DNA from 4 places in the Mesorhizobium sp. M1A.T.Ca.IN.004.03.1.1 genome. Region 4 is predicted to be linked to each of the others. Evidence: predicted binding sites of a transcription regulator. Region 4 holds the regulator's gene; each other region holds the start of a gene.
The links. Region 4 encodes PhoB, which activates phosphate uptake and scavenging genes when phosphate is short. Its sites were predicted from a motif close to TGTCATNNANCTGTCAT; they were not measured.
Positions count from the first base shown of each region.

Region 1: the regulator PhoB is predicted to act here: its motif matches at 1,272-1,288, upstream of ugpB (sn-glycerol-3-phosphate ABC transporter substrate-binding protein UgpB).
Region 2: the regulator PhoB is predicted to act here: its motif matches at 1,046-1,062, upstream of EOD29_RS21080 (ceramide glucosyltransferase).
Region 3: the regulator PhoB is predicted to act here: its motif matches at 2,647-2,663, upstream of EOD29_RS19740 (DUF1045 domain-containing protein).

Region 1 is NZ_RZTV01000004.1:261,514-268,812, reverse strand. Features, by position in the region: gene EOD29_RS15215 (EAL domain-containing protein) at 1-1,023, opposite strand, end outside; gene ugpB (sn-glycerol-3-phosphate ABC transporter substrate-binding protein UgpB) at 1,351-2,661, shown strand; gene ugpA (sn-glycerol-3-phosphate ABC transporter permease UgpA) at 2,732-3,616, shown strand; gene ugpE (sn-glycerol-3-phosphate ABC transporter permease UgpE) at 3,625-4,473, shown strand; gene EOD29_RS15195 (sn-glycerol-3-phosphate import ATP-binding protein UgpC) at 4,480-5,562, shown strand; gene EOD29_RS15190 (ABC transporter ATP-binding protein) at 5,570-6,652, opposite strand; gene EOD29_RS15185 (iron ABC transporter permease) at 6,649-7,299, opposite strand, start outside.
Region 2 is NZ_RZTV01000006.1:270,294-277,592, forward strand. Features, by position in the region: gene EOD29_RS21070 (Hsp33 family molecular chaperone) at 1-498, shown strand, start outside; gene apaG (Co2+/Mg2+ efflux protein ApaG) at 550-942, opposite strand; gene EOD29_RS21080 (ceramide glucosyltransferase) at 1,161-2,306, shown strand; gene EOD29_RS21085 (O-succinylhomoserine sulfhydrylase) at 2,348-3,538, opposite strand; SAM riboswitch at 3,595-3,672, opposite strand; gene EOD29_RS21090 (2'-deoxycytidine 5'-triphosphate deaminase) at 3,808-4,902, shown strand; gene EOD29_RS21095 (ABC transporter substrate-binding protein) at 4,985-5,752, shown strand; gene araD1 (AraD1 family protein) at 5,802-6,791, opposite strand; gene mmsB (multiple monosaccharide ABC transporter permease) at 7,000-7,299, opposite strand, start outside.
Region 3 is NZ_RZTV01000005.1:526,815-534,113, reverse strand. Features, by position in the region: gene phnN (phosphonate metabolism protein/1,5-bisphosphokinase (PRPP-forming) PhnN) at 108-734, opposite strand; gene EOD29_RS19745 (alpha-D-ribose 1-methylphosphonate 5-triphosphate diphosphatase) at 731-1,870, opposite strand; gene EOD29_RS19740 (DUF1045 domain-containing protein) at 1,901-2,608, opposite strand; gene iolB (5-deoxy-glucuronate isomerase) at 2,758-3,570, opposite strand; gene EOD29_RS19730 (hypothetical protein) at 3,585-3,797, opposite strand; gene iolE (myo-inosose-2 dehydratase) at 3,860-4,774, opposite strand; gene iolD (3D-(3,5/4)-trihydroxycyclohexane-1,2-dione acylhydrolase (decyclizing)) at 4,937-6,787, opposite strand; gene iolC (5-dehydro-2-deoxygluconokinase) at 6,839-7,299, opposite strand, start outside.
Region 4 is NZ_RZTV01000004.1:387,212-394,510, reverse strand. Features, by position in the region: gene pstS (phosphate ABC transporter substrate-binding protein PstS) at 1-137, shown strand, start outside; gene pstC (phosphate ABC transporter permease subunit PstC) at 200-1,186, shown strand; gene pstA (phosphate ABC transporter permease PstA) at 1,190-2,041, shown strand; gene pstB (phosphate ABC transporter ATP-binding protein PstB) at 2,038-2,841, shown strand; gene phoU (phosphate signaling complex protein PhoU) at 2,862-3,566, shown strand; gene phoB (phosphate regulon transcriptional regulator PhoB) at 3,586-4,275, shown strand; gene EOD29_RS15810 (ROK family transcriptional regulator) at 4,592-5,827, opposite strand; gene xylF (D-xylose ABC transporter substrate-binding protein) at 6,177-7,217, shown strand.

The DNA.
Region 1 (7,299 bases), 130 kb from region 4:
GTGAGGCTTGCCGCAATAGTCGATGCTGCGGGCGATCAGCTCGACCGGAATGCGAGTGCCGTCCTGGCTGCGCAGCTCGGCTTCCTGCGCCTGACCGCTGCCGCCGGCGATGGCTGAGGCAACGCGTTCGCCGAAGAGGTCGCTGAGCGGCATCACGTTCAGCGTGCCGGGCGCGATGCCGCTCAGCGCCGCGATGCTGTCGTTGGCGCTGACGATGCGGCTGCCGTCGCAAACGATCAGCCCCTCGACCGCCGCGTTGGCCAGGCCGTGCATGCGCTGCGCTTCCGCCTGATGCCGGCGGAACCGCAGGTCGATGCGGAGCGCCGCGGCCGAGAGCACCAGAATGACCAGGCTTGCCGCCGCAGCGGCAAAGGCTTGCGACATCGGCGCGATGGTGAATTTTGAGATCTCTATCGAGGAGTCCGGATAGATCGAGACCGCCGCCATGGCGATAAAATGCAGTGTGCAGATGGCCAGTGTGAGCAAGACGGCGGCAGCGATCGTCGTAAGCGTCGACGGGCGGCAAAGCACGACGAGCAGCGAAAGCGCGGCAAGCGTGACGCCCGCCGCCAGCGAAAGAGCGACGAGCAGCTCGTTCCAGACGATCCTGCCCTGGACCTCGAACGCCGCCATGCCGGTATAGTGCATCACGGCGATGCCGACGCCGAGCACGGCGCCGCCGACAAGATAGTGATCAATGCCGCCGCGGATGGTGGCGATCCACATTCCGGCCGCTGTCAGAACTACGGAGGCGGCCAGCGAAAGCGCGGAAAGCTCCGCGTTATAGGCGTTGGGTATTCCCGGCGTGAAGGCGATCATGGCGACGAAATGCGTCGCCCAGATACCGAATCCGGTCGCCGTGGCTGCAATCAACAGCCATGCGTAGCGATTTCGACTGGTCGATTGCTCGACATGGCGAAGAAGATTGACCGCCGAGAAAGAGGAAATTCCGCAGATGAGCGCCGCAAGTGCGACCAACCTCAGATCGTGCTCGTGCACGATGCAATTATAGACGGTCAACATTTGGCCCCACCTGATCTTCCCGCATCAATCAAGTTAAGATTGCTTAAGGCCCGACGGCTGAAGAATCGATTAGTGGACCTGCAACCGACGCGTGTGCCTCAGGTTGTAAAGGACGGATAAGGTTGGGCCGGCTGTCGCAATACGATGGTTGGAGTCGCTCAAATCCTAAGCCGGCAAGCAATCTGCCCGGCCGTGACCGATGCACGTTAATTTAGGATCAGATGATGTTCATCGACGCATAACAAAACCGTTGTCCGATTGTCATGCGCAACACATACTGGTTCTGCGGAAGCCCCCCTTTCGCCAATCACAACGGGAGATGAAAACATGAAGCTCTTCGGCTTCGCGGCAGGTGTTGCCGCTACCTTGACCCTGCTTTCCACCACGTCCGCTTTCGCTGTCACGCAGATCAGCTGGTGGCATGCGATGACGGGCGCCAATGCGGAAGTCGTCGACAAGATCTCGAAGGACTTCAACGCCAGCCAAAGCGACTACCAGATCGTTCCGGTCTTCAAGGGCACCTATCCCGAGACGCTGAATGCAGGCATCGCCGCGTTCCGCGCCGGCCAGGCGCCGGACATCATCCAGGTGTTCGATGTCGGCACCGGCGTCATGATGGCGGCCGAGAGCGCGATCAAACCCGTGGCCGAAGTTTTGACGGGCGCGGGGATGACGTTCGATAAGAGCCAGTATCTGCCCGGCATTGTCGGCTACTATTCGAAGCCGGACGGCACCATGTTGTCTTTCCCTTACAATTCCTCCTCGCCGATCCTCTACTACAACAAGGACATCTTTCAGAAGGCCGGCCTCGACGTGAACAACCCGCCTAAGACCTGGAACGAGGTCTGGGAAGCGGCGAAGAAGATCAAGGCGAGCGGCGCGGCCCCTTGCGGCTACACCTCGACCTGGCTGACTTGGATCCATCTGGAAAATTTTGCCGCCTGGAATAATGTTTCCTGGGCGACCCAGCAGAACGGACTGGCCGGCGGCGACGTCGAGCTCAAGATCAATGCGCCGATTTTCGTCAACCACTTTCAGGCGCTGGCTGACCTCGCCAAGGATGGCACTTTCAAATATGGCGGGCGAACCTCCGAAGCCAAGCAGATCTTCCTCGCCGGAGAATGCGGCATCTTTACCGAGTCGTCGGGCGGGCTCGGCGATATCGTCAAGTCGGGTATGAACTACGGCATCGGCCAACTGCCGTATGACAGCGATGCCAAGGGTGCGCCGCAGAACACGACCCCCGGCGGCGCAAGCCTCTGGGTTTTCAGCGGCAAATCCGATGCGGAGTACAAGGGCGTCGCGGCCTTCTTCGCCTATCTCTCCAAGACCGAGGTGCAGGAATATCTGCACCAGAAGTCGGGCTACTTGCCGGTGACGCTGGCAGCCTATGAGGCGACCAAGAAGTCCGGCTTCTACGACAAGAACCCGGGCCGCGAGACACCGATCCTGCAGATGACCGGCAAGGCGCCGACCGAAAATTCGAAGGGTGTGCGCCTGCCCAACCTGCCTCAGGTGCGCGATATCCAGAACGAGGAGTTCGAGAAGATGCTGGCCGGCCAGGAAACGGCCCAGCAGGCGCTCGACAATGCCGTCTCGCGCGGCAACGCGGCGATCAAGGACGCGTTGGGCAACTAAACCTGGCCGAGGATGAAACGTCGCCCGCGCGGATCGGCGCGGGCGATCCTTGCTTGACGAGGAAACCAAGCTGACCCCGCGCGTCGTTTTCCCCAACAAAGTCCTGCCTTACCTGCTTGTGGCGCCGCAACTCGCCATAACACTGGTTTTCTTCTATTGGCCGGCCGGGCAGGCGCTCTACCAGTCCATGCTCAGGCAGGATCCATTCGGGCTGAAGAGCAAGTTCGTCTGGTTTGCCAATTTCCGCAAAGTGCTTGCCGATCCGGCCTATCTCAACTCGATCAAGGTAACGGTGGTATTTTCGCTTGCGACCGCAATCGTGGCGATGGCAGTGGCGTTGCTGCTTGCCGTAATGGCGGAAAAAGTGGTGCGCGGGAAAGCGCTCTACCGCACACTGATGATCTGGCCCTATGCGGTGGCGCCGGCGATCGCCGGCATGTTGTGGCTGTTCCTGTTCAACCCTTCGATCGGCTCGCTATCCTACGTGCTGAGAAGTCTCGGCATAGCCTGGGATCCGTTGCTCAACGGCAGTCACGCCATGATCCTTTTGGTTTCCGCCGCAGCATGGAAGCAGATCAGCTACAATTTCCTGTTCTTCGTCGCCGGGCTGCAGGCGGTGCCGAAGACGCTGATCGAGGCGGCGGCGATGGACGGCGCTCGCGAGACCAAGCGTTTCTGGACCATCATCTTCCCGCTGCTCGCGCCGACGACCTTCTTCCTGCTGGTCGTCAACACTGTCTATGCCCTGTTCGACACGTTCGGCATCGTCCATGCCGTCACCGGCGGCGGACCGGGCAAGACCACCGAGACGTTGGTCTACAAGGTCTACAATGACGGCTTCGTCAACCTGATCCTCGGCGACTCGGCGGCGCAGTCGGTGATCCTGATGGTCATCGTCATCGCGCTCACCGCCATCCAGTTCCGCTATGTGGAACGCAAGGTCCACTACGGCTGAGGCAAGCGATGATCGGCCAGTCCCCGTTGCGTGTCCTGATCGCCCATGCCGCTCTCATTCTCGGCATTTTGATCGTTGCATTTCCCATCTACTACACATTCGTGGCCTCGACACAGACGCTGCAGACGATCCTCAAGCCGCCCCTGCCGCTGCTGCCCGGTGACCAACTCTGGAACAATTACAGCGAGGCCCTGTTCGGCGGTGTCGGGCGCATCGGCGGCGTCAGCGTCGGCAGGCTTCTTCTCAACACGACGGTCATGGCGCTCGGCGTCGCGGTCGGGAAGATCTTCATCTCGATCCTATCGGCCTATGCCATCGTGTTCTTTCGTTTCCCGCTGCGCATGACCTTCTTCTGGCTGATCTTCATCACTCTGATGCTGCCCGTCGAGGTCCGCATCCTGCCGACCTACAAGGTGATGGTCGACCTCGGCATGATCGACACCTATGCCGGTCTGATCATCCCGCTGATCGCCTCGGCCACGGCCACGCTGTTGTTCAGACAGTTCTTCATGACCATCCCGGGCGAGCTCATCGAGGCGGCGCGCGTCGATGGCGCCGGGCCGTGGCGCTTCTTCTTCGATATACTCCTGCCGCTGTCGCGCACCAACATCGCGGCGCTGTTCGTCATCCTTTTCATCTATGGCTGGACGCAATATCTGTGGCCGCTGCTGGTCACCAACAGCAACGACATGAACACCATCGTCATCGCGCTGAAGAAGATGGTTTCTTTCGCCGATGCCGATACCCAGTGGCACCTTGTGATGGTCACCGCGATGCTGGCCATCGTGCCGCCGATCCTTGTCGTGGTGCTGATGCAGCGCTGGTTCGTGCGCGGCCTGGTCGAATCCGAGAAGTGAGGAGCGATGGCGACGGTTGATCTCAATGATGTGAGGAAGGTCTATGCCGGCGGCGTCGAGGCCGTGAAAGGCGTTTCGATCGCCATTCCGGACAAGCAGCTTTGCGTGCTGGTCGGTCCCTCCGGCTGCGGCAAATCGACGTTGCTCAGGATGATCGCCGGACTCGAGACCATCTCGTCCGGAACGGTTGCGATCGACGGCAAGATCGTCAATGCCGTCGGTCCGACCGAACGCGACATTGCCATGGTCTTCCAGAATTACGCGCTCTACCCGCATATGAAGGTCTACGACAACATGGCCTATGGCCTGCGTAATCGCGGCACGCCGAAAGCCGAGATCGACAGCAGAGTGCGTTCAACTGCCAAGGTGCTGGAATTGTCGGGACTGCTCGACCGGCGCCCTCGCGAGCTTTCCGGCGGCCAGCGACAGCGCGTCGCCATGGGCCGGGCGATCGTGCGCAATCCGAAAGTCTTCCTGTTCGACGAACCGCTCTCCAACCTCGACGCCAAGCTGCGCGGCCAGATGCGGGTCGAGATCAAGAGCCTGCAGCGCAGGCTCGGCGTCACTTCGGTCTATGTCACCCACGACCAGCTCGAGGCGATGACGCTAGCCGACATGCTTGTCGTCATGAATGCGGGGCTGGTCGAGCAGATCGGCGCTCCTCTCGACATTTACGAGAAGCCGGCCTCGACATTCGTCGCGTCCTTCATTGGCGCGCCGCCGATGAACCTGCTCTCACTGAGCACAGAAAGTTCTGCAACTGAGCTGGAAGGAAAGTTGCTTGGGCTTGCCCCGCCCGGCGGGCAGGCGGCAATGCTAGGCTTCAGGCCCGAGGACGCCGAACTCGTCGCCGATGCCGAGGACCGATCCGGGGCGCTGATGCTGCCCGCAACGGTCGAGGCCGTGGAGCCGGTCGGCGCGGAAACCTTCCTGCACTGCTCGGCTGCCGGCAATAATATCGTGGTACGGGTCGGCGGCCGCACGGCGGCAAAGCCCGGCGACAAGTTGCGCATCACCGCCACAGCCGAGAAGTTGCACTGGTTCGATCGGGGCGGCAGGCGCCTCGGCAGCGTAAGCCCCTCCTCTTGACTCAGCTTCAGGCAAACACATGCGCCTTGCCGGTCACCGTGAGGCGCACGATCTCGCCGACCTCCGGCACGTCCATGCCGGTCTTGCGCAGGACGAGCGGTGTGTTGCCGATCGCGGCCGCATCCGGCGGATCCGGGCTATTGAGCAGCCGCACGGCGATGGTGCAGACCGAGCCGGCGAATTCGGAGTCCGTCACCTCGCCGAACAGCATGTCCGGCGTCCCCGACATGCCTTCGCGGGAGGTTCGTTTAAGCACCACCTGCTCGGGCCTGAGCATGATACGGGCGACGTCGCGCCGCTCGGTGATGTCGACCGCGATGCGGCCGAGCGGCGATATGGCAAAGCCGTCGGCGATCTTGGCCGGCACGATGATGGCGTCGCCGAGGAACTCGGCAACCATCCTGTCCCTGGGCTGGAAGTAGAGCTCGCGCGGCGTGCCGACTTGCGAGAACAAGCCGTCGCGCATGACGGCCACCTGGCTGGCGAAGGACAGCGCCTCGGCCTGATCGTGGGTGACCAGGATGGTGGTGATGCCCGCATCCTCCAGAAGCTCGGCCACAGCCTTGCGCATCGAGGCCCGGAGGCCGGTGTCGAGCGCCGAGAACGGCTCGTCGAGCAGCATCAGCCGGGGTTTCATCGCCATGGCACGGGCAAGCGCGACACGCTGCTGCTGGCCGCCGGAAAGCTCGTGCGGACGGCGCTTCAGGATCGCCTTGTCAAGCCCGACGATATAGGCGAGCTCGACAATGTGCTCGGCGCGCTTCTCGGCGCTTCGGGGCATGCCGAAGCCGATATTGTCGGCGATGGTGAGATGCGGGAAGAGGGCGCCGTCCTGCGCCACCACGCCGATGCCGCGGCGATGCGCCGGCACCGCGGCCCCGCCATTGGCGAGCAGCTTGCCGTCGAGCGCGATGCGGCCGCGGTCTGGCGCCTCGAAGCCGGCGATCAGCCTCAGCAAGGTGGTCTTGCCGCAGCCGGAGGGTCCGACGATCGCGGTGCGGCTGCCGCTTTCGACGGTGAGGTCGACGCCGGCAAGTGCTGCCACCGGGCCATAATGTTTTGCTACGTCGCGGAGCTCGAGGAAGCTCATCGGCCGGCCATCCGCTTTGACTGGACGTAGAGCACCCAGGTCATGGGCAGCGACATCGCCACCATGATCAAGGCGTAAGGGGCGGCCGAGGCGTAGTCGATCTCGCCGCTGTAGGACCAGAACGCCATCGCAAGGGTGCGGGTGCCGTTCGGCGCCAGCATCTGCGTGGCGGTCAATTCATTGGTGATGCCGAGTGCCACCATCGCCATCCCGGCCGCCGCGCCCGGCGCCGACAGCCGGATCGTGGTCGACCATAGCGCCCTGAGCGGCGGGCGGCCGAGGCTCGAAGCCGCGCGTTCGAGTTCCACCGGCGCCTGGGCGATCGAGGCGCGCAGGCTGACCAGCGCGCGCGGCAGGAACATCAGCGCATAGCCGAAAAGGATGGTGAAGAGCGTCTGATAGAGCGGCAAGGCGATGCGTACGGTGATGGTCACCAGCGCCAGCGCGACGACCACACCCGGCAGCGAGCCGACGATGTAGTTGCAGCTCTCGAGCAGGCGCTGCAAGCGGCCGGGCGCACGGATCGAGATCCAGGCCATGGGCATTGCGGCGACCGTGGCAAGCAGCGCGCCGGCGACGGCGAGGACCAGCGTCTGGCCGAGCGCCAGGCTGATCTCGTCCCAACGCCAGACGTCGGCGCCACCGGC
Region 2 (7,299 bases), on a different contig from region 4:
CAGTCGGAGCAGATCCCGACCGATCTGAGGATGTCGGTTGCGAAGCTGGTGACCCCGGGCCCGGGCGGGGCCCGCGAGCAATGGCGCGCCGGCGGTATCCTGGCGCAGTTCCTGCCGCAGGCGCCCGAACGCATGCGCGTGCCCGACATTTCGGGCGGGGATGGCGATCCACGAGACGTGGCGCACGAACCGGCCGACAATTCCTGGCGGGAACTCTTGGCGCTGCTCGGCACCATCGAGCCGACCGAGCTCATCGATCCGACGGTGGGCGCCGAGCGGCTGCTCTACCGGCTGTTCCACGAGCACGGCGTGCGCGTCTTCCGCGGTGTGCCGGTCGCCGATCAGTGCTCCTGCTCGCGCGACAAAATCCGAGGCATTCTCGAAGGCTTTTCGGCCGAGGAGATCAAGGACTCGACCGAGGACGGCGGCATCCATGTCGCTTGCGAGTTCTGCTCGACGCAGTACGACTTCGATCCGGCGGAGTTTGCGGCGGAGTGAGAAAGCTCCGGTTCCTCGCCCCCGCTTTGCGGAGGCGGGAACTCGAGTTCTTTAATTCACCGTCCTTTTCGTTCCCGGCATATCGAGCGAGAAAGCCGGAATGGCGACGTCGAACGTTTCGCCGCGGCCGTTGCGCATCGTGTAGTGGCCGACCATGATGCCGGATGGCGTCGAGAGCGGGCATCCCGACGTGTACTGATAGCTGTCGCCGGGGTTGAGCTCCGGCTGGTCGCCGACCACGCCCTCGCCGCGCACCTCTTCGACTCGGCCACGCCCGTCGGTGATGTGCCAGTAGCGCGACAGAAGCTGCACGAACTCGTCCGACCGGTTGTCGATCGTCACCTGGTAGCCCCATACATAACGGTTCTCGGACGGATCGGAACGGTCCTCCAGATAGAACGGCCTGACCTGCACTTCGATGTTGCGCGTCACGGCGCGATACATGAGCCACTCCGGTGCCGCAGGGAACATTTTAGCGCGCTTCGCGGTTCTACCTCCGCAGCGTCGCCAGCCTGCCGGCTTTTCCACCGCAAGTGCCGACAAACAATGTCATTTAAGTGACACATGACAATGTTGGTGTGCACAAACCGTGCGGGCGACTCGGGCGCTTTGTCGAGTGATGAAACGGCCGCGGGCGGCCTTTCCGGAGTGACCAGATCTCGATGGAACTGACCCTCGCAGCCGCCTTTGCTTCCTCGGCCCTTCTTTTTTCCAACCTTGCCAGCATCCTGCTCGCATCGTCGCGGCTGAAGCCCAGGCGGGTCATTCCTCCGCCTTCCAGCAAACAGCCGCCTGTCTCGATCGTCGTGCCGTCGCGCGGCGTGGAGCCGTTCACGCAGGAGACGCTCGACCGCGCCTTCTCGCTCGATTGGCCGCGCTACGAAATGATCTTCTGCGTCGCGCACGCCGAAGATCCCGTGGTCAAGCTGATCAACGCCGCCATCGCGCGATTTCCGAATGTTCCGGCGCGGCTCCTCGTCGGCGATGACAGGATCAGCGCCAATCCCAAGCTCAACAACTGCATCAAGGGCTGGCAGGCGGCGCGGCACGACTGGGTGATCCTCGCCGATTCCAACGTGCTGATGCCCAAGGACTATGTCCAGCATCTGATGGCGGCCTGGGGACCGGACACCGGCCTCGTCTGCTCGACGCCGATCGGCTCGCGGCCGGACGGTTTCTGGGCCGAAGTCGAATGCGTCTTCCTCAACACGCTGCAGGCGCGCTGGCAATATGCCGGCGAAGCGCTCGGCCTTGGCTTCGCCCAGGGCAAGAGCATGCTGTGGAACAAGCCGATGCTGGATGCAAATGGCGGCATCCAGGCTTTGGCCGCCGAAATCGCCGAGGACGCGGCGGCGACCAAGCTGGTCAACAGCCTTGGCCTTCGGGTCAATCTCGTGGCCGCGCCCTTCGAGCAGCCGCTCGGCCAGCGCACGCTCGCCGAAATCTGGTCGCGCCAGGCGCGCTGGGCGCGGCTGCGCCGCGTCACCTTCCCATTGTTCTTCGCGCCCGAAATCCTGACCGGTGTGGTCGCGCCGCTGCTTCTGGCGCTGATCGCGGCGGCAAGCGCCGGTGTCAGCCTGCCCGCGACCGCGCTCTGCGTGCTGGCGATCGCCTATGTGCCCGAATGCATGCTCGCCTGGTCCAAGGGCTGGTATCTGTCGCCGCGCAGCGTCACCGCGATGATCGTGCGCGACGTGATGCTTCCCGCCATCTGGGCGCGCGGCTGGCTTGGCGGAGCCGTCGAATGGCGTGGCAACGCAATGACCATCCGCAACAGCGGGATGACTGAACTCGAAGAGATTGCTTGAGCCGGCTGCGGCTCAAGCGCGCTCTTTGCAGCCGTGGCGGTTCATTCCTTCGCCGCCTTGAGCGCCTGTTCGATGTCGGCGAGCAGGTCGTCGGTATCCTCCAGCCCGACGGAGAGCCTGAGCGTGCCTGGTCCGATGCCGAGCTCGGCGCGCGCCTCGTCGCTGAGGTTTTTGTGCGTCGTCGTCGCCGGATGCGTGATCAGGCTCTTTGCGTCGCCGAGGTTGTTCGAGATCAGCACGATGTCGAGCGCGTTCTGCAAGGCGAAGGCCGCCTGCTTGCCGCCCTTGACGTCAAGGCAGATCAGCGTCGAGCCGCCCGACATCTGCTTCCTGACGATATCCGCCTGGGGATGGTCGGCCCGGCCCGGATAGATGACGCGGGCGATCTCCGCCCGGCCAGCCAGGAAGTCCGCGATCTTGCCGGCGCTTTCGGTCTGCTGGCGCACGCGCAGCGGCAGCGTCTCGAGGCCCTTCAGCAGCGTCCATGCGTTGAATGGCGACAGGCTCGGGCCGGTGTGCCGGAAATAGTCGTGCAAGTTCTCGTCGATCCACTTCTTGTCCGACAGGATGACGCCGCCGAGGCAGCGGCCTTGTCCGTCGATATGCTTGGTCGCCGAGTAGACCACGATATGGGCGCCGAGCTGCAGCGGCTTCTGCTGCAGCGGCGTGGCAAAGACGTTGTCGACGATCACGCGTGCGCCGATCGAATTGGCTAAAGCGGCGACAGCGGCGATATCGACCACTTCCAGCGTCGGGTTGGTCGGGCTTTCCAGGAAGAACAGCTTGGTGTTCGGCCTGACCGCTTTTTCCCAATTGGCAATGTCGGTGCCGTCGATCAGCGTCGCCTCGATGCCATAGCGCGGCGCCAGCGTCTCGACCACCCAGCGGCAGGAACCGAACAGGGCTCGCGCCGCAACGATGTGATCGCCGGCCTTGACGCTGCAGAGCAGGGCGGCGGACACGGCGGCCATGCCGGAAGCGGTGGCACGTGCGTCTTCCGCGCCTTCCAGCGCGCACATGCGCTTCTCGAACATATCGACGGTCGGGTTGGCGTAGCGCGAATAGATGAAGCCGGGTTCCTCGCCCTTGAAGCGGGCTTCCGCTGCCTGGGCCGTCTCGTAGACATAGCCCTGGGTGAGATACATCGCCTCGGCGGTCTCGCCGAAGCCGGAACGCAGCGTCCCGCCATGCACGAGTGCCGTCTGAGGTTTCCAGTTACGCGTCTTGGTCATCGCCCTGCTTCCAAACACAAAAAAACCGGCCGCGACGTCGCAACCGGTCCATACGGCCTTGCGGCCCGACGGTCCTTTAGCGACTTGTTTAACGTGGCTGCAAGCCGACCGGCCAAATCACCACGGGATAACGACCCTTTAGACCCGCACCGCGCTTGCGTCAATTGCCGGCTTGATTAAGAGGGTTGTACCAGGCAGCCTCCGCAAAAGTGTCCCGCGGTTTTGCGACAGGAAACTGCGACGACAATGACTTCGCCCGGAGCCAGACATTGCGGCAGACAGGCATTCTTCCGGATCAGGACATCGCGGCGCTCTTCCAGTCGGGCGCGCTGAAGTCGCCGCGCGCGCTCGACACCAACCAGATCCAGCCGGCCAGCCTCGATCTCAGACTTAGCGACAAGGCCTTTCGCGTGCGGGCTTCCTTTCTGCCCGGTCCCGATCATCTGGTGGCCGACAAGCTGGACCGGCTGAAGCTGCATGAGATCAACCTCGCCGAGGGTGCGGTGCTGGAGACGGGCTGCGTCTACATCGTGCCGCTGCAGGAAAGCCTGGCGCTGCCAGCGGAAGTCTCGGCTTCGGCCAACCCGAAGAGCTCGACCGGACGGCTCGACATTTTCACGCGTGTCATGACCGACCGCGGCCATGAATTCGATAAGATCGTCGCCGGCTATCATGGCCCGCTCTACCTCGAGGTCAGCCCGCGCACCTTCCCGATCGTCGTGCGCGCCGGCTCGCGCCTGTCGCAGATCCGCTTCCGCACCGGCAACGCCGTGCTGTCGGAGAATGAGTTGCGTGACCTCCATCACGCCGAGATGCTGGTTGCGACCGAGCCGCCCAACATCTCCGGCGGCGGCATTGCGCTCTCTATCGATCTCGACGGCGACAAGGATGGCCTGGTCGGCTATCGCGGCAAGCACCACACCGGCCTCGTCGACGTCGACAAGCGCGCCGCTCAGGATGTGGTCGACTTCTGGGAACCGCTCTACAAGAGCGGGGCCGGCGAGCTCGTGCTCGACCCGGACGAGTTCTACATCCTGGTCTCTCGCGAAGCCGTGCACGTGCCGCCGCTCTATGCCGCCGAGATGACGCCTTTCGATCCGCTGGTCGGCGAGTTCCGCGTCCACTATGCCGGCTTTTTCGACCCGGGCTTCGGCCATTCCGCCGCCGGCGGCAGCGGCAGTCGCGCGGTGCTTGAAGTGCGCAGCCACGAGGTGCCGTTCATCCTCGACCACGGCCAGATCGTCGGTCGCCTCGTCTACGAGCATATGCTGAAGCGCCCGCAGGCACTCTATGGCAGCGAGCTGGGCTCCAACTATCAGGCGCAGGGGCTGAAGCTCTCCAAGCATTTTCGCGCCGCGCGCTGATCGCCAGGCTGTGCTTGCCCGGCCTCGCGTGCCGTGCTTGGCTGCGTCCGACAATGTAGCAACTGAACGCAAGGGGATGAAAATGCAGACATCCAGATGGATCCTGTCGGCCGCGGCCGCCGCCATGCTGGCGCTCGGCGTCGGTTCGGTAGACGCGGCCGAAAAGATCAAGATCGGCACCGAGGGCGCCTATCCGCCCTTCAACACCATCACGCCGGACGGCAAGGTCGAAGGCTTCGACATCGACGTCGCCAATGCGCTCTGCGCGCAGATGAAGGTCGAATGCGAGATCGTCACCCAGGATTGGGATGGCATCATTCCGGCCCTGCAGGCCAAGAAATTCGACGCCATCATCGCCTCGATGAGCATCACCGAGGAACGCAAGAAGCAGGTCGCCTTCACCCACAAATACTACACCACGCCGCTTGCGCTGGTCGCCCTGAAGGACGCCGACATCGCCTCGACCGAGCCGGCCTCGCTTGCCGGCAAGACGGTAGGTGCCCAGGCCTCGACCACCCAGGCCAACTACGTCCAGGACGTCTACGCCAAGGCCGGCGCCGAGGCGAAGCTCTACCCGACCCAGGAAGACGCGGTCACCGATCTGCTCAACGGCCGGCTCGACGCCGTCATCTCGGACAAGTTCGTGCTGGTCGACTGGATGAAGAAGGCGAGCGACGGCTGCTGCAAGCTGGTGGGCGACGTCAAGGGCACCGAGACCGAGGCCGGCATCGCCGTGCGCCTGGAGGACACCGCCCTGCGCGACCGCCTCAACGCGGCAATCGACGCCATTGTTGCCGACGGCACCTACAAGAAGATCCAGTCGAAGTATTTCGATTTCGATATTTATTGAGGTTGAGGCTGCCAATCTCCCCCCTCGTGGGGGAGATCACGCTCTAACCTCACAGCGCCTTCACCGCCACCTTCACTGGCTTCTCGATCTCGAGCGGGTTGCGCAGCGGCAGGCCGAAATCCTTGGCCTCGATCTCGAACGTGTCGCCTTCTTCGGTCCTGACGCCGTCTGCGAACGAGAGTGTGGCGGTGCCGAACATGTGCACATGCACGTCGCCCGGCTGGCGGAAGGCCGAATATTTGAAGTGGTGATGCTCGAGATTGGCGATGGTGTGCGACATGTTCGCCTCGCCGGACAGGAACGGCTTTTCCCAAAGCACTTTGCCGTCGCGCCAGATTCGTGAAGAGCCCCTGATGTCGGCGGGCAGCTCGCCGATCAGGATTTCCGGTCCGAACGAGGCGTTGCGCAGCTTGGAATGGGCGAGGAACAGATAGTTCACGCGCTCTGTCACATGGTCGGAAAACTCGTTGGACAGCGTGAAGCCGACTCGGAACGGCGCGCCGTCGTCGCCGATCACGTATATGCCGGCGATCTCCGGCTCCTCGCCGGCGTCCTGCGCGAAGGCCGGCGACATCAGCGCGGCACCCGGCGCCACCGCCATGGTGCCGTTGCCCTTGTAGAACCATTCCGGCTGCACGCCGATCTGGCCCTTTGCCGGCTTGCCGCCCTCCAGCCCCATGCGGAACATCTTCATGGAATCGGTGAGTTGCTCCTCGCCGTCGCTGAGCTTCTTGTGCATGGAATCGCGCGTCGCGGCGGAGCCGAGATGTGTGAGCCCGGTGCCGGTAAGATGGAGATGCGCGGGGTCGGGATGGTTGATTGGCGATACCAGGCGTCCCTTCTTGTAGACAGCGTCGAGGTCTACCGTTTCGCCATAGCCCTTGCGCTCGATCAGCGCCTCGAGCCCGGTGCCGGTGCGGGCTGCCTCCATCGCCAGCGAATAGACGCTGCGCGCGCCGTTGATGATCCGGGTCTTGCCGCCGCTGCGGGCAACGACGCGGATCGTCTCGGCGTCATCGAGGATCTGGGAAATCAGCATGATGAACCCTCTCTCTTTTGCCTTGGCCCGGCTGCCGATTGGCAAGCCCTGACCGGCGCGGCCCGGAACCGATCCGCGCCACGGTTGAAACTCTTCGTCCGGATTGCACTCGCGAGCCTGGTCCTTCCAGGACTTCTTCGCGCCGACGGGTTGCCGGCAGCTTCGCGATCTAGAACCCGTATGCCTCCTTAGTCCTTGCCTCCGGCCTCTACGCCTTGTTCTTGTTGTAGACGTCGAAGATGACGGCACCGAGCAGCACCAGGCCTTTGACCACCTGCTGCCAGTCGACATTGACGCCCATGATCGACATGCCGTTGTTCATCACGCCCATGATGAAGCCGCCGACCACGGCGCCGATGACCTGTCCGACACCGCCCATCGCCGAGGCGCCCCCGATGAAGACCGCGGCGATCACGTCGAGCTCGCTGCCCAGACCGGCGGCCGGGACGGCCTGGCCGAGGCGAGCGGCGATGATCAGGCCGCCGAGCGCCGACAGCACGCCCATGTT
Region 3 (7,299 bases), on a different contig from region 4:
ATTCCAACTTCGCGTGCTGCACACATTTTTTTGGCGTTGGCGCCGACATCAACAAGTCTCGGCCCAACCTCCCACTCGCAAGCCGGCATCACCTGAATCAATACACCTCAGATCATGTCCGAAAGGTCCGAAAACGCCATCGCCTTGCGCAGCACCTCGGCGAAACGCTCGCCGGCGATCTCTCTGGCGCCGCTGTTGTCGATGGAGGTGACATCCGGCCCGGAAAGCGTCACGCTGGTGCTGCGCGCCAGACGCGCCAGCACCTCGCCGCGCGATTCACGGCCGCGCGCCGCCAGCCGCTCGGCGAGGATCTCCGGCGCAGCGGTGATCTCGACCACCGCCAGGTTGGCATAGCGCTCACGCAGCGCCGGGATGACGGCACGGGAAACGTTGGCAACGGCGACATGACCATTGGCGATCGCCCAATCGACATCGGCCGGCAGGCCATAGCGCAGGCCGTGCGCGTCCCAGCAGATGACGAAGGCGCCGTCCGCTTCCGCCTCGGCGAAGGCGGCGTCGGCCAGCGTATCGTGGTCCTCGCTGGCGGAGTCGCTCGGACGGGTGATGACGCGGCGGACGAACTCCAGCCCCGTCTCGCCGGCAAAATGCGCCTTGGCGTAGCCGATCACCGTGTCCTTGCCGGCGCCGCTCGGCCCGACCACCACGACGAAGACGCCGTTGCGGATCGGAAGGGTCTCGGTGAGCTCTCGTTCGATCAGCGCAGAAACCATCATGCGACGCGCCTGCCCTGACGCCAGACGTTGCGCACGACCGGCACATGCTGGTCGACGCGCACGCGCACGAGGTCGGCGCGCCGGCCGGGCTCGATGACACCGCGATCGCTAAGGCCGACCGCTTCCGCTGGGTTCTTCGAGACCATGGCGACCGCCTGCGGCAGCGAAATGCCTTCCACGACATCGCCGAGGAAGAAGGCGGACTGGATCAGGCTGAAGGGGATATAGTCGGACGACAGGATGTCGAGCAAACCGTCGCCGGCAAGCGAGCGCGCCGACACATTGCCCGAATGCGAGGAGCCGCGCATGACGTTGGGCGCGCCCATCAGCACGCCGAGCCCTGCCGCCTTCGAGGCTCTCGCTGCTTCCTCGGTGGTCGGGAATTCGGCAACGCGCACGCCCTGCTCCACCGCCTCGTCGACATGGCCGGCTGTCGCATCGTCGTGGCTGGCAAGCACGATGCCGCGCTCGCGGCAGGCGGCGGAAATGAAGACGCGGTTCGGCCCGGAATTCTTGGCCGATTCGGCCATACGCTTCGCGCAGAATTTCTCGAAGTCGCGGTCGGTCAGCTTCAGTTTGCGCTGGTAGCAATAGGCGTAGGTCTCGAGATCGACGAACTGGCGCGGGCCCGGCGCGTGGTCCATCAGCGAGGCGAGCTTCACCCTGTCGTCGGTCTCGAAATTGGCGAAGGCCTCGAGGCAGTCCGGCGCCGAGACCTCGCAGCGCAGATGGATGAAGTGGTCGGCCCTGAGCCGATCCTGGCGCACGCTGTCCTCGATCGCATCGGCGAGCTTGCGCACGTCGTCGGACTTCAGGTCGGCATCCTCGTCCATGCCGACGCGCAAGGCGTCGAGCACCGTGGTGATGCCGGCGGTCGCCACCTGCGCATCGTGGGCGAGCACGGCGGCGATCGGGTTCCAGCGCACTTTCGGACGCGGCGCGTAATGGCCTTCGAGGTGATCGGTGTGCAGTTCTACGAGACCTGGGATGATGTAGTCGCCGCCCATGTCCTCGCCGGTGCGGGCCGCACCCAGCTCGATCGCGGCGATCAGCCCATCGCGCAGCAGCAGCGAGCCCGCGACGATCTCGTCGGGCAGCACGATGCGGGCATTGTTCAAAACGGTCTCGGCGGTCATTTCAGCAGTCCTATCTCAGGCGGGCGGACATCAGGCGGTTTTTCTGGCCGGGCCGCGTCCAAGCACGTGGTGCGAGAGCACCATGAAGGGCGCGCCCGGTTCGGTTTCGACGAACAGCGTCAGCGCATCCACCGGCACCGGACGCTGCAGCACATCCGCGAACAGGCTGTCGATTGCAGCGCGAAGGCGCGGGCTTTCCTGTGGCCCGACCCGTCCGGAGAGCGTCATGTGGAAGCGGAACGTCTCGAAGACGTAGGGATAACCCCACTGGCAGAGGTTGCGGAACTCATCCGGCTTCAGCGAGTCTGGGCTGCGGCGCTCGATCTCGGCCTCGGTCAGCGGCGCACGGAAGCGGTCGAAAGCGCGCACGACCTCGCCGGCGAAACTGTTGAGCGGCTCGAAAGGACTTCCCGGCACGAGCGCGAAAAAGCCGTCGATCTGACCGACGACCAGACGCGGGACGACGACTGGTGCCGTGGCCTCGGCGAAATCGTCGAGCGCCGCCCGCAGCGAGGCTTCCGTTTCGCTGGGCGCCAGCCGGAACGGCGCCTTCAGCGTCGCGTGGAACCCATAGCGCCGTGCCGAGGCGGTGTGGAAGGCAACTTCCGCCGCCGACAGGTCACCCACACCCTCGACCGGCCGCGTCGGCGCGCCGAACGGGTCGCGCCCCAGCCAGTTAGCGGCAATCCGCGCCAGCGGCTCATCCTGCCTCGGGGTAAAGTAAATGGCATAGCGCATCGAAAATCCTCGTCAGACCGCTGCCATAGGTGATTTCCATGACGGATTGACGAAGCTTTCATGGGTTTTCGAAGGCAACCCAGGCTCCGGCGGTCCTTAGCCGACGATTTTCCCGAACTGGACCAACAGGTTGAGGGCTATGAAAAATCTCACGCCTTCATCAGCCACTCATGCTCGGCGGCGTTGTGGAATTTCCATGTCCGCTTCGGGCCGGCCATGACATTGAGATAATAGAGATCATAGCCGTGGCAGGCCGCACACGGGTGGTAGCCCTTCGGCACCAGCACGACATCGCCGTCCTCGATCGCCATCGCCTCGTCCAGATCGCGCACGCCATTTCTGTCGGCGTCGGTGTAGACGCGCTGGAAGGCGAAACCCTGCGGCGGGTTGAGGCGGTGATAATAGGTCTCCTCGAGATAGGACTCGGCCGGCAGATTGTCCTGGTCGTGTTTGTGCGGCGGATAGCTGGAGGTATGGCCGCCGGGCGTGATGACCTCGACCACCAGCAGCGAGTCGGCCGGCTTGCCCTCGGGCAGGATGTTGGTGACGTAGCGGGTGTTGGTGCCCTTGCCGCGCACTTCCTGACCGAGATCGTCGGGCGCAATGACGCGGGCGGGCAGGCTGCCGCCAAGACCGGGCGCCGAGCAGACGGCAAGCTCCAGCTCGGTGTCGGCGGTCACTGCCCAGTCGGAGCCTTGCGGCACATAGACCGACCAGGGCTTGCCTTCGAAGGGCGACATGCGCTCGCCGAGCAGGCCGAGATCCTTGCCGCCGGCCGCAGCCTTGCCCTTGCCGGTGACGAACACCAGGCAGACCTCGCGCTCGCCCGTCTTGCCGGCGGCCGTCTCGCCCGGCCGCAACCGGTGGAGATCGAAACCCACGTAAGTCCAGCCCGCGCTTTGCGGGGTGACGTGGGCGACGTGGCCGTGGCCCTTGTCGGCCTTGACGAGCAGTTTCGACATTTTTGTCTCCTGGGTCATTCCTTCGGCTCGGCCGGAGGCTTGGGCTCCTCGGCCGGCTTGTAGAGGTAGAAGAACTGCCACACCGCGTAACCGGCGAAGCCGAGCGCGATTACCCCCCAGAACGGCGTGCCGGAGGCGAATTCGATCACCGACCAGATTAGGCAGACGGCGACGACGGCAATGCGCCGCCACAGCGGTCGGAAGAAGGGGTGTTCATAGTCTTTCATCGCGCCAATCCGGGACTTGTCCAAACGCATCAGATAGAGCGAGCGGCCGGACGATCCACCGCTTACGCCGGGAAGCCCTGCGTCTCGACCGTATAGCCGGCGGCCGTCATCACCCGCATCAGCTCCTTATGGCCGACCTCAGCCATCCTCAGCGGCGGGTTCTTTTTCGGATCCTGCTCGGCCTCGACCACGAACCAGCCTTCATAGCCGTAGTCGGCGAAGCGTTGGACGATCGCGCCGAAATCGAGCGAGCCGTCGCCGGGCACGGTGAAGGCGCCGAGCGCGACGGCATCGAGGAAGGACTGTTTCGTGCGGTCGAGCCCGTCGATCACGTTCATGCGCACGTCCTTCACATGGACGTGGTTGATGCGCTTGTGGTGGTTGTCGATGGCGCGCAACACATTGCCGCCGGCGAAGGCGAGGTGGCCGGCATCGAGCAGCAGCGGGATGCCCTCGCCCGAATGATGGATGAAGGAATCGAGTTCCGGCTCGGTCTCGATCACGGCCGCCATGTGATGATGGTAGGAAAGCGGCATACCCTGGTCGGCGCACCATTCGCCGAATTCGGTGACGCGGCGGCCATAGGCCTTCATCTCGTCGCCGGAAAGCCGTGGCTTGGTGGCAAGAGGCTTGGTGCGGTCACCCTGGATGGAGCGGCCGACCTCGCCATAGACTATGCAGGGCGCGTTGACCGCCTTGAACAGGTCGATCATCGGCTGGATGCGATCCTTGTTGCTTGCCAGGTCCTCATCGACCAGCGTGCCGGAGAACCAGCCGCCGCAGAGCGTGACGTCGGCCTCTTTCAGGATCGGCAGCATCACCTTCGGGTCGTTGGGGAAGCGGCGGCCCATCTCCATGCCGGTGAAGCCGGCCGAGCGCGACTGGCGCAAACACTCCTCCAGCGACACATCATCGCTCAATTCCACGAGATCGTCGTTCCACCACGCGATGGGAGACATGCCCAGTTTGGCTTTCAAGTCGTCACTCCAGGTTCGGATCGTTCAACTTTCGCTCGTCGGCGCTGCCCTCATCCGCCTGCCGGCACCTTCTCCCTGGAAATGACGGGGAGAAGGGACAGGCTTCAGCGGTGGCGGCCCCCTTCACGGGGAGCAGGGCAAGGGTGAGGGGCAGCGCCAGCTTCAATCACCTAAGCTCTGCATGAGCTTTTTCTCGTCATACGCCTTGCGCGCGGCGTTCACCTGCGGCCGCGACGAGACTTCCGGCACGGCAACATCCCACCAGTGGCCGCCGGCCTCGGTCGACACCAGCGGATCGGTGTCGATGACCAGCACGGTGGTCTTGTCGTGGCCCTTCGCCTTGGCGAGCGCCGTCTCGAGTTCAGCAATCGAGGCCACCTTCTCGGCGACGGCACCGAGGCTTGCCGCATGGGCGACGAAGTCGACGTCGGGCATCACCTCGTGGCGAGCGTCCTTCAAAAGATTGTTGAAGCTGGCGCCGCCGGTCGCCATCTGCAGCCGGTTGATGCAGCCATAGCCGCGATTGTCGAGCAACACGATGGTGAGTTTCAGGCCGAGCATCACCGACGTCGCGATCTCGGAGTTGAGCATCAGATAGGAGCCGTCGCCGACCATGACGACGACTTCCTGGTCGGGTTTCGCCATCTTGACGCCGAGTCCGCCGGCGATCTCGTAGCCCATGGTCGAGAAGCCGTATTCGGCGTGATAGGAACCGGGCGCGCCCGCTTGCCAGAGCTTGTGCAATTCGCCGGGCAGCCCGCCGGCGGCATGCAAAAGCGTGACGCCCGAGCCCATCACGCGTTGCACGGCGCCGATCACCTGCGCGTCGGAGGGACAGGCGGCGTTGGTCGAGGCCGTCACCTTGGCGGCGGCAGCCTGCCATTCCGTCTTGCCCTTCAGCGCATTGTCGGTCCAGGCGGTCGGCGCCTTCCAGCCCTTCAGCGCGGCGGAAAGCTCGGCGAGCCCTTCGGTGGCGTCGGCAACCAGCGGCAGCGCCCAGTGCTTGCCGGCATCGAAGACCTGGGTATTGAGCCCGATGATGGTGCGGCCGGCATTCTTGAACAGCGCCCAGGAGCCGGTGGTGAAGTCCTGCAGCCTGGTGCCGACGGCAAGAACCACATCGGCCTCTTCCGCCAGCCGGTTGGCCGCTGAGGTGCCGGTGACGCCGACGGCCGCCATGTTGAGCGGATGATCGTCGGGCAGCGAGGATTTGCCGCCTTGGGTCTCGCAAACCGGAATGCCGGCGCCCTGCACCAGCTTGGCCAGCTCTCCGGAAGCCTGCGAATAGAGGACGCCGCCGCCGGCGATCACCAGCGGCTTCTTGGCGTTCTTCAGCGCCGCCACGGCGACGGCCAGCTCGTTGCGATCCGGGCGCAGCCGGCGTGGCGTCCAGACGCGCTCGGCAAACAGGCTTTCCGGATAATCATAGGCCTCCGCCTGCACGTCCTGGCAGAGCGAAAGCGTGACCGGGCCGCATTCGGCCGGATCGGTCAGCACCTGCATGGCGCGGTTCAGCGCCGGGATGATCTGCTCCGGCCGCGTGATGCGGTCGAAATAGCGCGAGACGGGGCGGAAGCAATCGTTGACGCTCGCCGTGCCGTCGGAGAAATCTTCGGCCTGCTGCAGCACCGGGTCGGGCAAGCGGTTGGCGAAGACATCGCCGGGAAGCAGCAGCACCGGTAAGCGATTGACGTGGGCGAGCGCCGCAGCCGTCACCATGTTGAGCGCGCCGGGGCCGATCGAGGTGGTCGCGGCCATGAAGCGGCGGCGGAAATTCGCCTTGCCGTAAGCAATCGCCGCATGCGCCATCGCCTGCTCGTTATGGGCGCGGAAGGTCGGCAGCTCGTCGCGGACCTGGTAGAGCGCCTCGCCGATGCCGGCGACATTGCCGTGGCCGAAGATCGCCCAGACGCCGCCGAAGATCGGCACCTTCTTGCCGTCGATCTCGGTCATCTGGCGGCTGAGAAAGCGGGTCAGCGCCTGCGCCATCGTCAGGCGAACGGTGTTGGTCATTGTCGTTTCCTCCGGCTTTCCCTGTGCCGCCTAATATGCTGCCCGTTCTTCTTATGCTGCTTTGCGGCCGCGCGCTGCAAGCCATGCCTCGGTCAATTGCTCGAAGCGCGAGGCCATGTCGGCGACAGCCTCGTCATCCGAGATCTTGCCGGCCAGCCATTGTTCGGCGGCATTGACAAAGATGGTGCGACCGACGGCAAATCCCTTGACGATCGGCGCATTGGCGGTGGCGGCAAAGGCGGCGACCAGCTCGTCCTGCGGCGCCTCCAGACCGAGCAGCACGACGCCGCGGCACCACGGATCATTCTTGACGATCACCTGCTCTATCCTGGCCCAGGCCCCTGCCGAGGCTTGCGGCTCGAGCTTCCACCAGTCGGGCTTGATGCCCAGCGCATAGAGTTCTTCAAGGGCGCGCGGAATGGTGGTGTCGTCGAGCGTGCCGTGCTTGCCGGCGATGATCTCGACGAGCAGTTCCCTGCCGACTTTCCGCGCCGCCTCGAACAGGGCTCGCA
Region 4 (7,299 bases):
CCTACGCCAAGGGCGACGACATGGCCGCCGAGCTGGACTATGTTCCGATGCCCGACGCGGTCGTGAAGAGCGTCGAGGAAATGTGGAGCAAGGACATCGTCGACAGCAACGGCAAGCCGCTCTACTCCGGCATGTAATTCCTCCGGAATAAGGAGGGCGCCTCGGGCGCCCTCCTGTCTCTTTCGAAATGCGAGGGCAAATGACAGCCGTTTCCGAAGCCGTGACATCGTCCGCCATACGGACCAGGGAAGCGACGGTGCGCCGCTTCGCCCTGACGGACACGATCTTCCGAACGGTCACGCGCCTCTCCGCCATACTCGTGCTGCTTCTTCTCGGCGGCGTCGCGGTCTCGCTGATCGCCGGCTCGTGGGAGGCGCTGTCGAAGTTCGGCTTCTCCTTCCTGACGACTGAATCCTGGAATCCGGTCACCGAGAATTTCGGCGCGCTCGCGCCCATCTACGGCACCGTCGTCACCTCGGCCATCGCCATCCTCATTGCCGTGCCGATCGGCATCGGCATCGCCGTCTTCCTGACCGAGCTCTGCCCGCGCCCGCTCAGGCGCCCGATCGGCATCGCGGTCGAGCTGCTCGCCGGCATTCCCTCGATCATTTACGGCATCTGGGGCCTGTTCGTCTTCGCGCCATTCCTGCAGACGACGGTACAGCCATTCATCATCAATCTTTTCCACGGCATACCGGGTCTCGCCAGCCTGTTTGCCGGTCCGCCCTACGGCATCGGCCTCCTGACGTCGTCGCTGATCCTCGCCATCATGGTGCTGCCCTTCATCACCTCGATCACCAAGGACGTGTTCGACACGGTGCCAGCGGTGCTGAAGGAATCGGCCTACGGCATCGGCTGCACGACCTGGGAAGTGACCCGGCGCGTGGTCATCCCCTATACGCGGGTCGGCATCATGGGCGGCGTCATGCTCGGTCTTGGCCGCGCGCTCGGCGAGACGATGGCCGTCACCTTCGTCATCGGCAATGCGCACCGCATCAGCGCCTCGCTGTTTGCGCCCGGTACGACGATCTCGGCGACCATCGCCAACGAATTCACCGAAGCCGACGGCGAGCTTTACACGTCCTCACTGGTGGCGCTCGGACTGATCCTGTTCATCATCACCTTCATCATCCTCGCGCTCGCACGCTACATGCTGTTGCGCATCGATAGCCGCACGGGAGCCTGACCGATGTCGACAGCCGCATCGCTCCACCGAAGCCGGAAGCGCAAGAACGCCGTGATGATGGCACTGTGCACCATAGCGGCGGGCATCGGCCTCGTCTGGCTGGCGCTGATCCTCGGCGCCCTTCTCTATAAGGGGCTCTCGGGTGTCTCGCTTTCGGTGTTCACGGAAATGACACCGCCGCCCGGCGACGCCGGCGGCCTGCTCAACGCCATCTACGGCAGCATCGTGATGACCGTGATCGGCATCGTCGTCGGCACGCCGATCGGCGTGCTCGCCGGCACCTATATGGCCGAGTACGGGCGCTTCTCGCGCCTCACGACGGTGGTGCGCTTCATCAACGACATCCTGTTGTCGGCGCCATCGATCATTGTCGGCCTGTTCGTCTACGAGCTGATGGTGCGGCCGTTGGGTCATTTCTCGGCGATCGCCGGCGCGGTGGCGCTGTCGATCCTGGTGATCCCCGTCGTCGTGCGCACCACCGAGGACATGCTGAACCTTGTGCCCAACGCGCTGCGCGAGGCCGGCACCGCCATCGGCGCGCCGCGCTGGGTGGTGATCCGCTCGGTCGCCTATCGCGCCGCACTGTCCGGCATCGTCACCGGTATATTGCTGGCGATCGCCCGGATTTCGGGCGAGACGGCGCCGCTGCTCTTCACCGCGCTCAACAACCAGTTCTGGTCGAGCAATCTCAACGCGCCGATGGCCAGCCTGCCGGTGACCATCTTCCAGTTTGCGCTGAGCCCTTATGAGGAATGGCAGCAACTGGCCTGGACGGGCGCACTGATAATCACCCTGACGGTTCTCGGGCTGAGCATCTTCGCCCGCAGCCTTACCGGACGCAGAGAGGACAGATGAAACCGATGTTGTCCACCGACCTGAACGTAGCCGAGACGACCGCCGAGAAGGCCAAGATCGAAGTCAAGAACCTCAACTTCTACTATGGCCAGTCGAAGGCGCTGAAGGACATCAACCTGTCGCTGCCCGAGCGCAGCGTCACCGCCTTCATCGGACCTTCGGGCTGCGGAAAGTCGACGCTGCTGCGCGTGCTCAACCGCATCTACGAGCTCTACCCGAAGCAGAGCGCCGAAGGCCAGGTGCTGCTCGACGGCAAGAACATCCTCGACCGTTCGCAGGACCTCAACCTGCTCAGGACCAAGATCGGCATGGTGTTCCAGAAGCCGACGCCGTTCCCGATGTCGATCTACGAGAACATCGCCTTCGGCGTCAGGCTGTATGAGAAGATCAGCAAGGCCGAGATGGACAATCGCGTCGAACAGGCGCTGAAGCGCGCCGCGCTGTGGAACGAGGTCAAGGACAAGCTCAACGCCAGTGGCCAGAGCCTTTCGGGCGGCCAGCAGCAGCGGCTCTGCATCGCCCGCACGGTGGCGGTGAAGCCGGCGGTCATCCTGCTCGACGAGCCGGCATCGGCGCTCGATCCGCTCTCGACCGCCAAGATCGAGGAGCTGATCGACGAGCTGCAGGCCGACTACACGATCGTGATCGTCACCCACAACATGCAGCAGGCGGCGCGCGTCTCGCGGCAGACGGCGTTCATGTATCTCGGCGAGCTGATCGAATTCGACCGGACCGAAAAGATTTTCACCTCGCCCCGCGAGAAGCGCACGCAGGACTACATCACCGGCCGCTTCGGCTGAGTTCATACGAGGACATAACCATGGCCCATACGGTCGCTTCCTTCGACGAGGATCTGAGGCAGATCAGCCAGCTCATCCGCGACATGGGCGATCTTGCCGGCTCGATGGTCGGCGCGTCGACCAAGGCTCTGCTGAATTCCGACAACGCGCTGGCGCAGCGCGTGGTCTCCGACGATGCCATCATGGACGCGCGCCAACGCGAGCTCGACGATCGCGCCATCACGCTGATTGCCAAACGCCAGCCGATGGCCGACGACCTGCGCAGCGTCGTTGGCGCCATCCGCATGGCCGGCGATCTCGAGCGCATTGGCGACCTTGCCAAGAACATCGCTAAGCGCGTCGGCTCGGTCGGCGTCAGCGCCGCGCCGCGCGACCTTTCGCACTCCATCGATTCGATGGCGCAGCTGGTGCTGATCCAGGTGCAGGGCGTGATCGAGGAATACGCGGCCGGCGACGCCACGGCGCTCGCCAAGCTCCGCAACGACGACGAGCGCATCGACGTCAAATACACCGCCGTCTTCCGCGAGCTCCTGACCTACATGATGGAGGATCCGCGCAACATCACGGCTTGCACGCATCTGTTGTTCTGCGCCAAGAATCTGGAGCGCATCGGCGACCACGTCACCAACATCGCCGAGAACGCCTACTATGTGCTGACCGGCACGCAATTGCCCGCGAATCGTCCTAAGCAGGACGAGACGACGATGTCGGCGCCGGCGGCCTGACCGCGAAGGTGCCTGCTATATGATCGCGCCACGCATCATGGTGGTGGAGGACGAGGAACCGCTGGGGGTGCTGCTCCGCTACAACCTCGAATCCGAGGGCTATCAGGTCGAGGTGGTGACCCGCGGCGACGAGGCCGAGATCCGCCTGCAGGAGAATTTGCCCGACCTTCTGGTGCTCGACTGGATGGTGCCGGCGGTGTCCGGCATCGAGCTTTGCCGGCGCCTCAGGATGCGGCCCGAGACCGAACGCCTGCCGATCATCATGCTGACCGCGCGCGGCGAGGAAAGCGACCGGGTGCGCGGCCTCTCGACCGGCGCCGACGACTATCTGGTCAAGCCGTTCTCGACGCCGGAATTCATGGCCAGGGTCAAGGCGCTGCTGCGCCGCGCCAAGCCGGAGGTGCTGTCCAGCGTGCTCAAGGTCGGCGACATCGTGCTCGATCGCGAATCGCATCGCGTCTACCGCAAGAAGAGCGAGATCCGGCTCGGCCCGACCGAGTTCAGGCTGCTGGAATTCATGATGCGGCATCCCGGCCGGGTGTTCTCGCGCAGCCAGCTGCTCGACAATGTCTGGGGCGAGACGATCTATATCGACGAGCGCACCGTGGACGTGCATGTCGGACGCCTGCGCAAGGCGGTCAACAACGGCCGGATGCCGGACGTCATACGTACCATCCGTGGGGCGGGCTACGCGATCAGGGAAGATTAGATCCAGGGCACCGAAGGTCTGACGGGTTCTATCTGCGCTGGCGGGTTATCGAGACGCTGGTGCTTCGCCGTCCACGGGCGGAGCACGAAGCGTCGCGACGCGGCGCAGACCCGACGATCCACGCGACTTCCACGCGCCGCGGCGGTGCAGAAATTCTGCTCCGCTCATCCGACGATTGAGGTAATGGCATGGATTCCAGGGTCTCCGCGACGGAGCTTCGCTCCTGCTCCGCCCTGGAATGACGAAGCTGCGGGGCCTTCGCTAATCTCCGGCGTCTGCAGGACGCACAGAAGCCAACGATCGCTATCGAAGCTGCTCAGGCCACGTTCTTGCCCGCTCTTGCCTTCACGCCCGGCGCAAAAATCTCCTGGTCGACGAAGGTCAGCGCGCGCACGGCGCAGCCCTCGCGGATCAGCGGCAATTCGTTCGGCTCGGTATCGAAGGAGATCGACTTCGAATGCTGGCCGCCGGCGGTCTGGGCGATGGCCTCGCGCAGAGCCGGCTCGATCAGGTCGAAGGCGGCGGCGCTGACGCCGACCATGGCGACCGGCGCCGGGTCGATCAGCGCGAACAGGCTGCCGAGGCCGAAGCCCAGCGCCTCGCCGGCCCGGCGATAGGCCTCGCGCTCCGAGCCATCCCTCTCGCGCGCCTTGGCGGCGAGCGCCCGCATGTCGGCGTCGCCGACATCGATCGGCTCGGCGTCCTCACTCATCTTCATGGCGCTGCGCCAGATGGCGTAGTTGCCGGCATAGGCCTCGACGCAGCCGCGGCGTCCGCAACGGCAAAGCGCGCCGCCCGGGCGATGGATCATGTGGCCGAACTCGCCGCCGGAAGAATGCGTGCCGGTGAACAGCTCGCCCTTCAGCACCAGGCCCATGCCGATGCCGTGCGAGAGCAGGATGGCGATGAAATTGTCGCGATAGCGGTCGGGATCGCGCCACTGCAGCGCCACCGCCATCATGTTACAGTCGTTTTCCATGGTGGCCGGAATGCCGAATTCCTTTTCCAGGATGTCGGCGAAGGGAATGTCGGTCAGCGGCGTGATCGGCGACCACAGCATGGCGCGGGCATGGGAATCGGTGATGCCCTGGATGCCCATGGCGATGCGGGCGACGCTGCCGACGTCGAGGTCCGGATCGTCCAGCCGGCGCCGCACGATCGCCAAGCATTCGCCGATCAGCTCGTTGCGCGGCATGGTGAGCGTATCGAGGCGGCGCTGCTCCTCGGCGATGACCTGACCCGCATAATCAATAACGGCGACCGAGAGGAAATTGAGCGACAGCACCACCGTTACCACCGCCGCCGCCTCCGGCTTGAGCGCGAGGCCCACCTGTGGCCGGCCGCGCTTCAGAGACGCGGTCTCGCTCGGCTTGCTCTCGGCCAGGATGCCTTCCTGGATCAGATCGGAAGAGATCGCCGAAATGGTCGAATGGCTGAGCCCGGTGGTCGCGGCGATTTCCGTGCGCGACGGTTGGCCGGCCCGGCGCACGGCCGAGAGCACCATGGCGCGGTTGCGCCGGCGCAGATCGTCGTGGCGGATTCCGACCGACATTTTTTCTCCTCCCAGTCAGCGCGGCCTCTCGATCATGCACAGGACCCGGCGACGCGCCAGATCGATTCACCCGGACGCCGGCACCCGAACCGTCCTGGTTTTTTAAAATTTTCGGTGGACGCGGTCTGCGCTTCCTCCGAACTGTTCCGCGATAGTGGCAGAAGCGGTCGGCACTGTCATTATTTATTGCGGGTCTCGAAAAAAAGAACGCGACACCTCAAAAACCGTCAGAATTGCAGTTGACAGCGCTTTGGCGTTCGATCAGTATTTTTTCGAGGCTCGAAAAAAAGCCTCTACATGGCCTTCGGGCCAGTCTGGGTCGCGCCGCGAGGGGCGCAGGGAGGATATCATGAAGAGATTCGCAGCCGCCATGCTGGCGGGCGTCGCCATGTCGTTGACGTTGGCGTCGGTCGCCGAGGCGAAGGACAAGGTGATCGGCGTTTCGTGGTCCAATTTCCAGGAAGAGCGCTGGAAGACCGACGAAGCGGCGATGAAGAAGGCGATCGAGGCCGCCGGCGACAAGTATATATCCGCCGACGCACAGTCCAATCCAGGCAAGCAGCTGACCGACGTCGAAAGCCTGATCTCGCAGGGCGCCAATGCGCTGATCATCCTGGCGCAGGACGCCTCGGCGATCGGACCGGCGGTGCAGAAGGCACTCGACGAAGGCATTCCGGTCGTCGGCTACGACCGCCTGATCGAGAACAAGGACGTGTTTTATCTGACCTTCGACAACAAGGAAGTCGGCCGCATGCAGGCCCGCGAGGTGTTCAAGGCCAAGCCCGAGGGCAATTACGTCTTCATCAAGGGCTCGGGCGCCGACCCGAACGCCGATTTCCTGTTCTCCGGCTCGATGGAAGTGCTGAAAGAAGCCATCGACAGCGGCAAGATCAAGAATGTCGGCGAAGCCTATACCGACGGCTGGCTGCCCGCCAACGCGCAGAAGAACATGGAGCAGTTCCTGACCGCCAACGACAACAAGGTCGACGCGGTGGTGGCGGCCAATGACGGCACCGCCGGCGGCGTCGTCGCGGCGCTGACGGCGCAAGGCCTGGCCGGCACCGTTCCGGTCTCGGGCCAGGACGGCGACCATGCCGCGCTCAACCGCATCGCGCTCGGCACCCAGACGGTGTCGGTGTGGAAGGACGCGCGCGAGCTCGGCAAGCACGCCGCCGAGATCGCCTCGCAGCTCGCCGACGGCAAGAAGATGACCGACATCGCGGGCGCCAAGGACTTCACGACGCCTGGCGGCAACACCGTCAAGTCGCTGTTCCTGACCCCGGTCGCAATCACCAAGGATAATCTCAACCTCGTCATCGACGCGGGTTGGATCAAGAAGGATGAAGTCTGCGCGGGCGTTGCCGCCGGCAGCGTCGCGGTCTGCAACTAAGCTGGCCGTCAGGTTCAAACGCAGCGCCGCGGCCCAACGGCCGCGGTGTATCCCAAGGGCTTTCGGGAGTACTGAAGCCGGA